DNA from 3 places in the Bacillus pretiosus genome. Region 1 is predicted to be linked to each of the others. Evidence: riboswitches for the same ligand, from Rfam matches in the RefSeq annotation. Region 1 holds a riboswitch; each other region holds the start of a gene.
The links. Region 1 has a riboswitch for lysine ahead of lysA (diaminopimelate decarboxylase). Riboswitches for the same ligand answer to the same signal wherever they lie in the genome.
Positions count from the first base shown of each region.

Region 1 (3,288 bases):
TAAAACCGCCTCTAGTTTTTCTAGTCAGCGCTTTTTACTTTAAACGTACCTTTTCATTTTTCTCTAATTGAATGACTTTCCCATCTTGCACAACAATTGTAATTGAACCATATTTCATATCAGCAAGCATCGCTTGAATTTTCTCAGATACTTCCTCAAAATGTTCCCGTACGCTCACGCGAACAGCCCCCCTTTTTATTCATAAAAAAAATCTTTCCCATTTCGAAAAGACTGTTCGGTAATATATTTTACCTTATCTTTCAAAATGGATTCCATTTTGCTGGATTTAGCACCTTGCTTTCTATAAGCAGGTTGCCGAGCTTCTTCGGGCCAGTTCCCTCCGCTTCTCTTGATAAGCTTTGTATTTGTATTTTATCACAATTCTGATTTTTTTCAATCCTAGTTTTCCGATATATTTTAATTATTTTGTTTTATAAAAAAGGAATTGCCCATCCGAACAACTCCTTTTTCCCATTCACACAAGTTCTTTAATACGTATGCGATCGTTCCCAATAATATTTTCATATGTTTCACGCTCTACAACAATTTGTGATGTGCCGCCTTTCGCGAAGACGACAGCTGGTCTACGAATCCGATTATAATTATTCGCCATCGAGTATCCATATGCCCCTGTACAAGAAATTGCTAATAAATCGGCTGAAGCAACTTTCGGTAGAGTGATATCCCAAATTAACATATCTCCACTCTCACAGCACTTCCCAGCAATCGAGACAAGTTCCTCATTCTCATCATTCCCTCGATTCGCTAACATCGCTTCATAACGAGCGTTATATAAAGCAGGTCTTAAATTATCAGTCATCCCACCATCCACTGATACATATTTCCGAATACCAGGAATATCTTTCACAGATCCGACTGTATAAATTGTCGTTCCAGCATCCCCTACAATACTACGGCCTGGTTCAACCCATATTTCTGGCAGGGGATAATTACATACTGTAAATTGTTCCCTCACAGCACTTGTTACAGCTCGCACATATGTCTCAAGAGTTAATGGTGTATCTGACTCTGTGTAGCGTATTCCGAATCCTCCGCCTACATTTAGCACTTTTACTACATAGTTTGTTCGCTCTCTCACTTGTTCTAAAAATTGACGAAGAACTTCAATCGCTCGCACAAAGCCGGCCGTTTCAAATATTTGTGATCCGATATGTGAATGAATTCCTAACACATTATAATTTGATTTTTGTAAAGCAATCTCAATTACTTGCATCGCTTGACCATTTGACACGCCAAATCCAAATTTCGAATCATCTTGGCCTGTTGTAATATATTCATGTGTGTGCGCCTCTACTCCGGGCGTTACACGAATTAATATGTTCACAAATTTCCCATGTTGCACTGCTAAATCATGCAAAATTTCTAATTCCAAGAAATTATCTACGACAAAACAACCAATATTCGCCTGAAGAGCCATCACAATTTCTTCTTCTGTTTTATTATTGCCGTGAAAATGAATGCGTGATGCTGGAAATCCTGCTTGCAGCGCAGTATATAATTCTCCTCCAGAAACAACATCTAATGACATATTCTCTTCACGAGCCACTCGGCACATCTCCATGCACAAGAACGCCTTGCTTGCATATGCTACTTGATAAGAGAAACCACTTTCTTTAAACGCACGATGAAACGCGCGGCACTTTCCTCGAATTGACTCTTCATCGTATACATAAAGTGGTGTTCCGTATTGTTTTGCTAGCTGCGTCGTATCACATCCTCCAATTTCTAAGTGTCCTTGCCCATTGATTCGGCTCGTGCCGTGTAAATACATTTGAATTCCTCCCTTATTTCCTCTAAAACTCATAACCCCAATCTTCTATTCATTGCAGCACGCTTTTAGATAGACAAAAAACGCGCGGAACAATGTTCACACGCGTTTCTTATTAGGAAAAATATATATTGAAAAAATAAACGAGTTGTTATCTCCTCAAAATAAGAAACCGCATCAACATCTCCAAATAGCTCTCCATAAAATAAATATTATGACAGTACTACATTTATTCAATGCAGTCCCAATATATGAATAAGATGGTTATTCTTATATTTCGGCAATAGTCCCTTTCAACCTATGATCACAGATTCCATTAAATCTCCCATAGCTTACTCTTTCCTATCGCGGCCTCTACCTTTGAGAGTAGATGAGGTAAGTCTATTTAATTTTCAAACATCTAATTGTTGCTATTAACAATACCAAAGGACCATTTTATTTGTCAAACAATTTTTTATATTGTTTTTTTACAGTTTAATTTCGTATCATTTGGTAAGCGCTTTACTGAAATCTTTGACACTTCCCATTCGCCTTCTTCATTATTAAATGTAATCGTTACCTTCTCAAATGGTGGAGCAATTTTCCCAGCAACTCGTTCATACTTCGTTACTTCAATACTTGCTTGAAATAAATATGTACCGCTATACACTTTTTTTAAACTAATAATTTTAGGACATTGATAAGGCTTCAAGCTCCCATATTGTTTTTCAATTGCTTTATTTATTTTCGGAAATAAAACAGAATAAAGGGCATCTTCCATAAGAGGTGCATCATATTGGGCTACCGACACACTCGGTGAAGCAAAAAGTATAACACTACTGCATACTATAAAATATAATAATTTTCGCATTATAACCTCCGTATTATTACACGATTCTTTCTGCGCACGATAATTATCATACATAGAAACTCCGTTTTATTGTCTCCCACTGCCCTTTTTCTACTCAATTATTATAAAAAAGTCCACAACTCTCTTTTATTTTCGTATAATGATACTCATAGTATAATAAACATAATAACAAAGGACTGTTCGTATATATAAAATGAGGCGCTAATCAAACCGGCTCACAAGAACTGTCATGCTTTTTAGGAGAGGAGTATATTATGCTACAACGTCTGTTTCCAAAACTGCGATTTGCACTCGTTGCAGTCGTTTTATTATGGATAAAAACATATATTGTGTACAAGCTAGCATTTGATATTAAAATTGATAACTTCTTTGAAGAATTTATGCTTTTTATTAATCCACTAGCTGCGTTACTTTTATTTTTCGGTTTTGCTTTACTTGCATCTAAACACCGAAACCGTATTATAGTTGGAATCAGTTTTATACTGTCCTTTATTTTATTTGGAAATGCAATGTTTTATGGGTTTTATAACGATTTCGTTACGTTCCCAGTTTTATTTCAAACAAATAATATGGCTGATTTAGGGACAAGTATAAAAGAACTCTTTACGTACAAAACATTACTTTTATTTGCAGATGCAATTATTTTAAT
Region 1 covers NZ_CM129593.1:1,371,470-1,374,757, reverse strand. Annotated here, with positions in the region: gene ACU8YW_RS07205 (YezD family protein) at 35-178, opposite strand; SAM riboswitch class I at 251-359, opposite strand; gene lysA (diaminopimelate decarboxylase) at 476-1,792, opposite strand; lysine riboswitch at 1,973-2,154, opposite strand; gene ACU8YW_RS07195 (DUF3888 domain-containing protein) at 2,244-2,639, opposite strand; gene ACU8YW_RS07190 (LTA synthase family protein) at 2,894-3,288, shown strand, end outside.

Region 2 (3,288 bases), 510 kb from region 1:
CGAATAAAAATATACGCTACATCATTTTGAAATAAGGGAATCTTCTGTAAGAAAGGGCATACAAAATAAAAAAAGAATAAGAAATCGTTTTCACAAACATTTCATTTGAAAAATGTTATCAAACACCCTACAATCACCTTATACTCACTCTTACAAGTTGCTATTTTAGGAGGACTAATCATGACAACTAGCAATACGTACAAATTTTATTTAGACGGAGAATGGAGAGAAAGCTCTTCAGGAGAAACAATCGAAATTCCATCTCCATACTTACACGAAGTAATTGGACAAGTACAAGCAATTACTCGCGGAGAAGTAGATGAAGCAATTGCATCTGCAAAAGAAGCTCAAAAATCATGGGCGGAAGCTTCTCTACAAGATCGCGCAAAATATTTATATAAATGGGCTGATGAGCTCGTAAATATGCAAGATGAAATTGCCGATATCATTATGAAAGAAGTCGGTAAAGGTTATAAAGATGCGAAGAAAGAAGTTGTTCGTACAGCTGATTTCATTCGTTACACAATCGAAGAAGCTCTTCATATGCACGGAGAAAGCATGATGGGCGATAGCTTCCCTGGCGGAACGAAATCTAAACTTGCGATCATCCAACGCGCACCACTTGGTGTTGTATTAGCAATCGCACCATTTAACTACCCAGTAAACTTATCTGCTGCAAAACTTGCACCAGCATTAATTATGGGTAACGCTGTTATTTTCAAACCAGCAACCCAAGGTGCAATTAGTGGTATTAAAATGGTTGAAGCACTTCATAAAGCTGGCCTTCCAAAAGGTCTTGTAAACGTAGCTACAGGACGCGGTTCTGTAATTGGTGACTACTTAGTAGAACACGAAGGCATCAATATGGTATCGTTCACAGGTGGTACAAACACAGGTAAACATTTAGCGAAAAAAGCTGCAATGATTCCACTTGTATTAGAACTTGGTGGTAAAGACCCTGGTATCGTTCGTGAAGATGCTGACTTACAAGATGCTGCAAACCATATCGTAAGCGGTGCATTCTCTTACTCTGGTCAACGTTGTACAGCTATTAAACGTGTACTTGTACACGAAAACGTAGCAGATGAGCTTGTTAGCTTATTAAAAGCGCAAGTAGCTGAACTATCAGTTGGATCTCCAGAACAAGATAGCACAATCGTTCCATTAATCGACGACAAGTCTGCTGACTTCGTTCAAGGTTTAGTTGACGACGCTGTAGAAAAAGGTGCAACAATTGTTATCGGTAACAAACGTGAGCGTAACTTAATTTACCCAACATTAATCGACCACGTAACAGAAGAAATGAAAGTTGCTTGGGAAGAGCCATTCGGCCCAATCCTTCCAATCATCCGTGTTTCTTCAGATGAGCAAGCAATTGAAATTGCTAACAAATCAGAGTTCGGCTTACAAGCAAGTGTCTTCACAAAAGACATTAACAAAGCATTTGCAATTGCTAACAAAATCGAAACTGGTTCTGTTCAAATTAACGGACGCACAGAGCGCGGCCCTGACCACTTCCCATTCATCGGTGTAAAAGGTTCAGGTATGGGCGCACAAGGTATTCGTAAGAGCCTTGAGTCTATGACACGTGAAAAAGTAACAGTATTAAACTTAGTTTAATCTTATATGTAGAAGCTGATCTAATTTTGGATCAGCTTCTTTTTATATCAAATAATTATTCATTCCTAATCACAAACTCTTCTCTATAATCTGATTATTACTATATCCATTGACGTATAAAAATACATTTGTTACTCTTAAAGACGTTAATTTAATATTTAAATCCTCATTCGTATCTCGGTGAGGTAGAGGTTGCAGTCATTAAGAGTATCATTTCAAGAGATGTAGTGGCATTGATGAAGGAATGAGAAAGGAATGATTGCCGAAGTAAGTTGTGTCCACCATGCACGCTTGCTGGGTCTGCATTTAATAAGTGCAGAACTGTCACAAACGTTTCGTTTGTGGAGAGCTATCGAGAGGTATGTCGTGGGTTTCTTATAAGATAGAAAGCATGTAGCGGCAAATTACGTGCTTTTTTTGTTTTGTTTGGGACTTCTCTTCTCTACTAAGAAGACATACATATCTCCTCGCTTGACTTGGTTATACTAACTTTGGAGGTATTTTCTATGCAACAAAAAAAATGGGGCTTTTGGGTACTAACAGCTTTCGTTGTCGGTAACATGGTTGGCGCTGGTATTTTCATGGTGCCAAGTACGTTGGCACAAACAGCAAGCCCTCTCGGTGTCACTTTAGCTTGGTTAACAACAGGGTTTGGTGTTTTAATGCTAGCTCTTGTTTTCGGTAATTTAGCAATTCGTCGTCCTGATTTAACGACAGGACCACAAAGTCATGCATATGCTTTATTCTCAACACCAAAAAAGAAAAAAATGGCTGGTTTCAGTATGGTATGGGGATATTGGGTTGCAAACTGGGCAAGTAACGTTGCCATCATTACATCTTTCGCGGGATATTTATCACTCTTCTTCCCAATTATGAAAGATACACGACTACTATTTTCAATCGGTTCTTTTAACATAGAAGTCGGAAAACTAATTACATTTACGATTTGTTCCATCTTACTTTGGGGAACTCATATTATATTAACAAACGGTGTAAGCGGAGCTGGAAAACTAAACTTCTTAGCAACAACAACGAAAGTAACAGGATTCCTTTTATTCATCGTCGTTACGTTATTTGCATTCGAGGCTTCTAAGTTTGGACAATGGTACACACCGATGATCGATAAATCAGGTGTATCACACGGCCTTCTTTCACAAGTAAATTTAGCCGCTCTTACAACACTTTGGGCATTTATCGGAATTGAATCAGCAGTACTTTTATCAAACCGTGCTACCTCTCCTAAAACAGTAAAACGCGCAACAGTTGCGGGATTACTTATTACAGTTGCGATTTACTTAGGAATTACAATTTTAACAATGGGTGTCCTTCACGTTGATAAATTACAAGCTTCTGAACGTCCATTAGCAGACGCATTAAACGCTGCAATGGGGCATGGCGGCGGGAAACTGATGGCATTACTTGCTCTTACTTCCCTATTCGGTTCTATCTTGGGCTGGATTTTATTAAGCTCAGAAGTACCATATCAAGCTGCAAAAGAAGGTTTCTTCCCTTCCTTCTTTACGAAAACAAATAAAAAAGGAAGTCCAATTTACTCATTACGATTAACAAACATTATGTCGCAAGTGTTCTTATTCTCAACACTATCCGGAACAATTGCGGAAGCTTATACATTCGTTATTACCGTATCAACACTAGCCTACCTCATTC
Region 2 covers NZ_CM129593.1:860,664-863,951, reverse strand. Annotated here, with positions in the region: gene gapN (NADP-dependent glyceraldehyde-3-phosphate dehydrogenase) at 181-1,620, shown strand; lysine riboswitch at 1,799-1,980, shown strand; gene ACU8YW_RS04480 (amino acid permease) at 2,127-3,288, shown strand, end outside.
Region 2: another riboswitch for lysine. It lies ahead of ACU8YW_RS04480 (amino acid permease); the one in region 1 lies ahead of lysA (diaminopimelate decarboxylase).

Region 3 (3,288 bases), 1.6 Mb from region 1:
AGAGTTTGTCATTGTTCCTCTAATGCGAATGATTTTTTTGTCTTCACGTTCTAATCTATGTATAGCTGCTTTTGCTTCATCAGTAATGCGAATGTTCATGGTATCCCAACCTTTATGTATATTTCCTTTATTATTGCAAAAACAGGAGGAATAGGGAAGGGAGAAGCATTGGAATAAAAAACGAGCAAACATATTTGTTTGCTCGTTTCACTTTATTTCAATTCACATTTATCAAGTGGAATCACTTTCGTTTTCTTCGTAAATTTATATCCTAACCATAGTACTAAGAAGAGTGGTAAACCGATGTAAGAAACGAGTACACCGTTCCAATCGATTGCTTCGCCCATGAATGCGCCGTAGTTTTGTCCTAAAATTACGATGACACAAAGTGCAAATGCGAAGATTGGACCGAACGGGAACCATTTTGCTCTATATGGTAAGTCTTTTAAATCTTTACCTTGAGCGATATATGCTTTACGGAAACGGTAATGACTAATTGCGATTCCGACCCATGCGATAAAGCCAGACATTCCAGATGCGTTTAATAACCAAATGTATACAACACCGTCACCGAATAAGGAAGCAATGAAAGCGATACTACCAACAATTGACGTTACGATTAATGCGTTAACAGGTACACCGCGGCTATCTAATTTACCAAGAAACTTCGGTGCTTTACCTTGGCGAGCTAAGTCCCAAAGCATACGAGTTGATGCGTACATTCCAGAGTTACCAGCAGATAGTACTGCCGTTAAAATAACAGCGTTCATAACAGAAGCAGCAAAGGCAACGCCTGCTTTTTCAAAAATAAGTGTAAATGGACTTACTGTAACATCACTTGCGGCAAGGCTTTCAGTTGTATAAGGAATTAATAAACCGATAACGAGAATCGCAAGGATATAGAATAAAAGAATACGCCAAAAGATCGAGCGAATTGCTTTCGGAATGTTACGCTCTGGATCAGCAGTTTCACCAGCAGCAACTCCTAATAATTCAGTTCCTTGGAAGGAGAACCCAGCAGCCATAAATACACCGATAATTGCCATAATGCCGCCATTAAATGGCGCATCTGCAACAGTGAAGTTTTTAAAGCCAACAGATTCGCCGCCCATAATCCCGAAAATCATCATGAAGCCGACAATTAAAAAGATAATAATAGTAACTACTTTAATAAGTGCGAACCAATATTCAGATTCACCAAACCCTTTAACAGATAAATAGTTTAAAAGGAAAATAATAGCTAAACATAATCCACTCCAAATAAGAGAAGGGGTATCTGGGAACCAAAATTTCATAATTAATGTTACAGCAGCGAGTTCAGCAGCAATTGTAATGGCCCAGTTATACCAATAGTTCCATCCAAGTGCAAAGCCAAGGGACGGATCAACAAATTTTGTTGCATAAGTACTAAAAGATCCAGTAACAGGCATGTAAGCTGCGAGTTCAGCTAAGCTTGTCATTAAAAAGTAAACCATAATCCCGATTGCGGCGTATGCAATTAATGCGCCACCAGGTCCAGCTGAATGGATGACACCACCGCTGGCAAGAAATAGTCCGGTACCGATTGTACCACCGAGAGAAATCATCGTAAGGTGACGAGATTTTAATCCGCGTTTTAATTCACCTTGTCCTTGTGTAGTTTGCGTTTTAGAGGTAGCTTGATTCGTTGCGCTATTCATGTTCAACACTCCTTTTCTTGTAAGATAGGAAGGAACGGGGGAGAAAAATACAAAAAACCGCCAAAGGAATTTGGCGGAACGTTTCACAAATAACCACCCCATCATACCCTTCCGTTAAGATAGCACCCCACGTTTACACGGTAATTTTGTAAACGTGACAGTTCTGTTCCTTTCGGAGACAGACCCAGCTCATAATTCCAGAGAAGAAATATAAACTTCGGCAACTTTTCCTTTCAAACGGAGTCGGTGACATTCTCTGTGTCTCGTCCGTTTTACTCATAAAAGTCGCAACCTCTACCTCATCGGATTGATGAGGATTTGATATATTGCTAAGATTTTTAATATATGGCAATTGTAATGACTTTCTGAATATATTGCAAGATATTTTGTTAGGAAAAGTCAAAAAATATCGGTTATTGTATAGGAAACGCTCGCAAAACTCCACCCGAACCAACTGTTATGTAAAAAAATAAAGAAAGAAATTGTTATACAAATGTTTCGCAAAAAATATTGAAAAACCCTCTAAAATTAAAAGAAAATTCAGAAAATATAATTCGACATAACTATCAAAAGAGGATTATTCCTTAAATTCGTTTCAAAGAATAAGTATAAATCTGATAAGTAGAATGAATATTCTTTTTATTTCTGGTAAAATTGAAGTATTGTTTAATTGAAAAGGGGAAATCAACATGAAATTAGAAACAGAAAGGCTCTATATAGTACCGTGTACAGAAGAGAGGATGCACGTTGCGAGCAAGCAAGGATATGATAGTGGTCCACATATTGTAGGACATGTAGAAACTGTAAAAAAAGATAAGGAAGTATTACCTTGGGGCGCGTGGTATGTCATTCGAAAAGAAGATGACATCGTTCTAGGTGATATAGGGTTTAAAGGGAAACCAAATGAGGAACATATAGTAGAAATTGGTTACGGATTTATTGAGAAATATTGGAATAAAGGGTATGCGACAGAAGCTGTAAGAGAGCTAATAAATTGGGCTTTTCAAACAGAAGAGGTAGAAACGATTATTGCAGAGACACTTCTTGAAAATATTAGCTCGATTCGTGTATTAGAGAAACTACATATGAAGAGAATTGGCACTACAGAAACGATGATTAATTGGAAAATAGAACAATAAAAAATACCGCTCGAAGTATATCGGGCGGTATTTTTATCGTTATGGTAGCATTTGTTTTTGATCATTCGGATATCCAGCTGTCGATGCGTTAGAACGCTTGGAATGATTGCGAACAGCAATGAAAATAGAAATAATAACGACAAGACCAACTGCCACGTAAGAAAGTGAAATAATAGTTGGATCAACTTTAAATGTAGTAAGCAGTGTACGAATGTTTGTAAAGATAATAAGGCCGCCAACTAATACGCCAAGTAAATGAGAAGGAACGATGCGCACTAACCATGCAGCGATCGGTGCCGCAACGATACCACCGAGCATAAGAGAAAATACCCAAACCCAGCTTACTTGTTCCCAGCCAAGAGAAATGAAAAAGCCGATTGTTGCAGCGAGTGAAACAGGAAATTCGCTCGTATCTACAGATCCGATAACTTTTCTAGCTTCATTTCCTCTTGCCAAAAGCACAGGTGTCG
Region 3 covers NZ_CM129593.1:2,955,954-2,959,241, reverse strand. Annotated here, with positions in the region: gene ACU8YW_RS15200 (iron-sulfur cluster biosynthesis family protein) at 1-99, opposite strand, end outside; gene ACU8YW_RS15195 (amino acid permease) at 213-1,679, opposite strand; lysine riboswitch at 1,792-1,984, opposite strand; gene ACU8YW_RS15190 (GNAT family N-acetyltransferase) at 2,369-2,818, shown strand; gene ACU8YW_RS15185 (sulfite exporter TauE/SafE family protein) at 2,858-3,288, opposite strand, start outside.
Region 3: another riboswitch for lysine. It lies ahead of ACU8YW_RS15195 (amino acid permease); the one in region 1 lies ahead of lysA (diaminopimelate decarboxylase).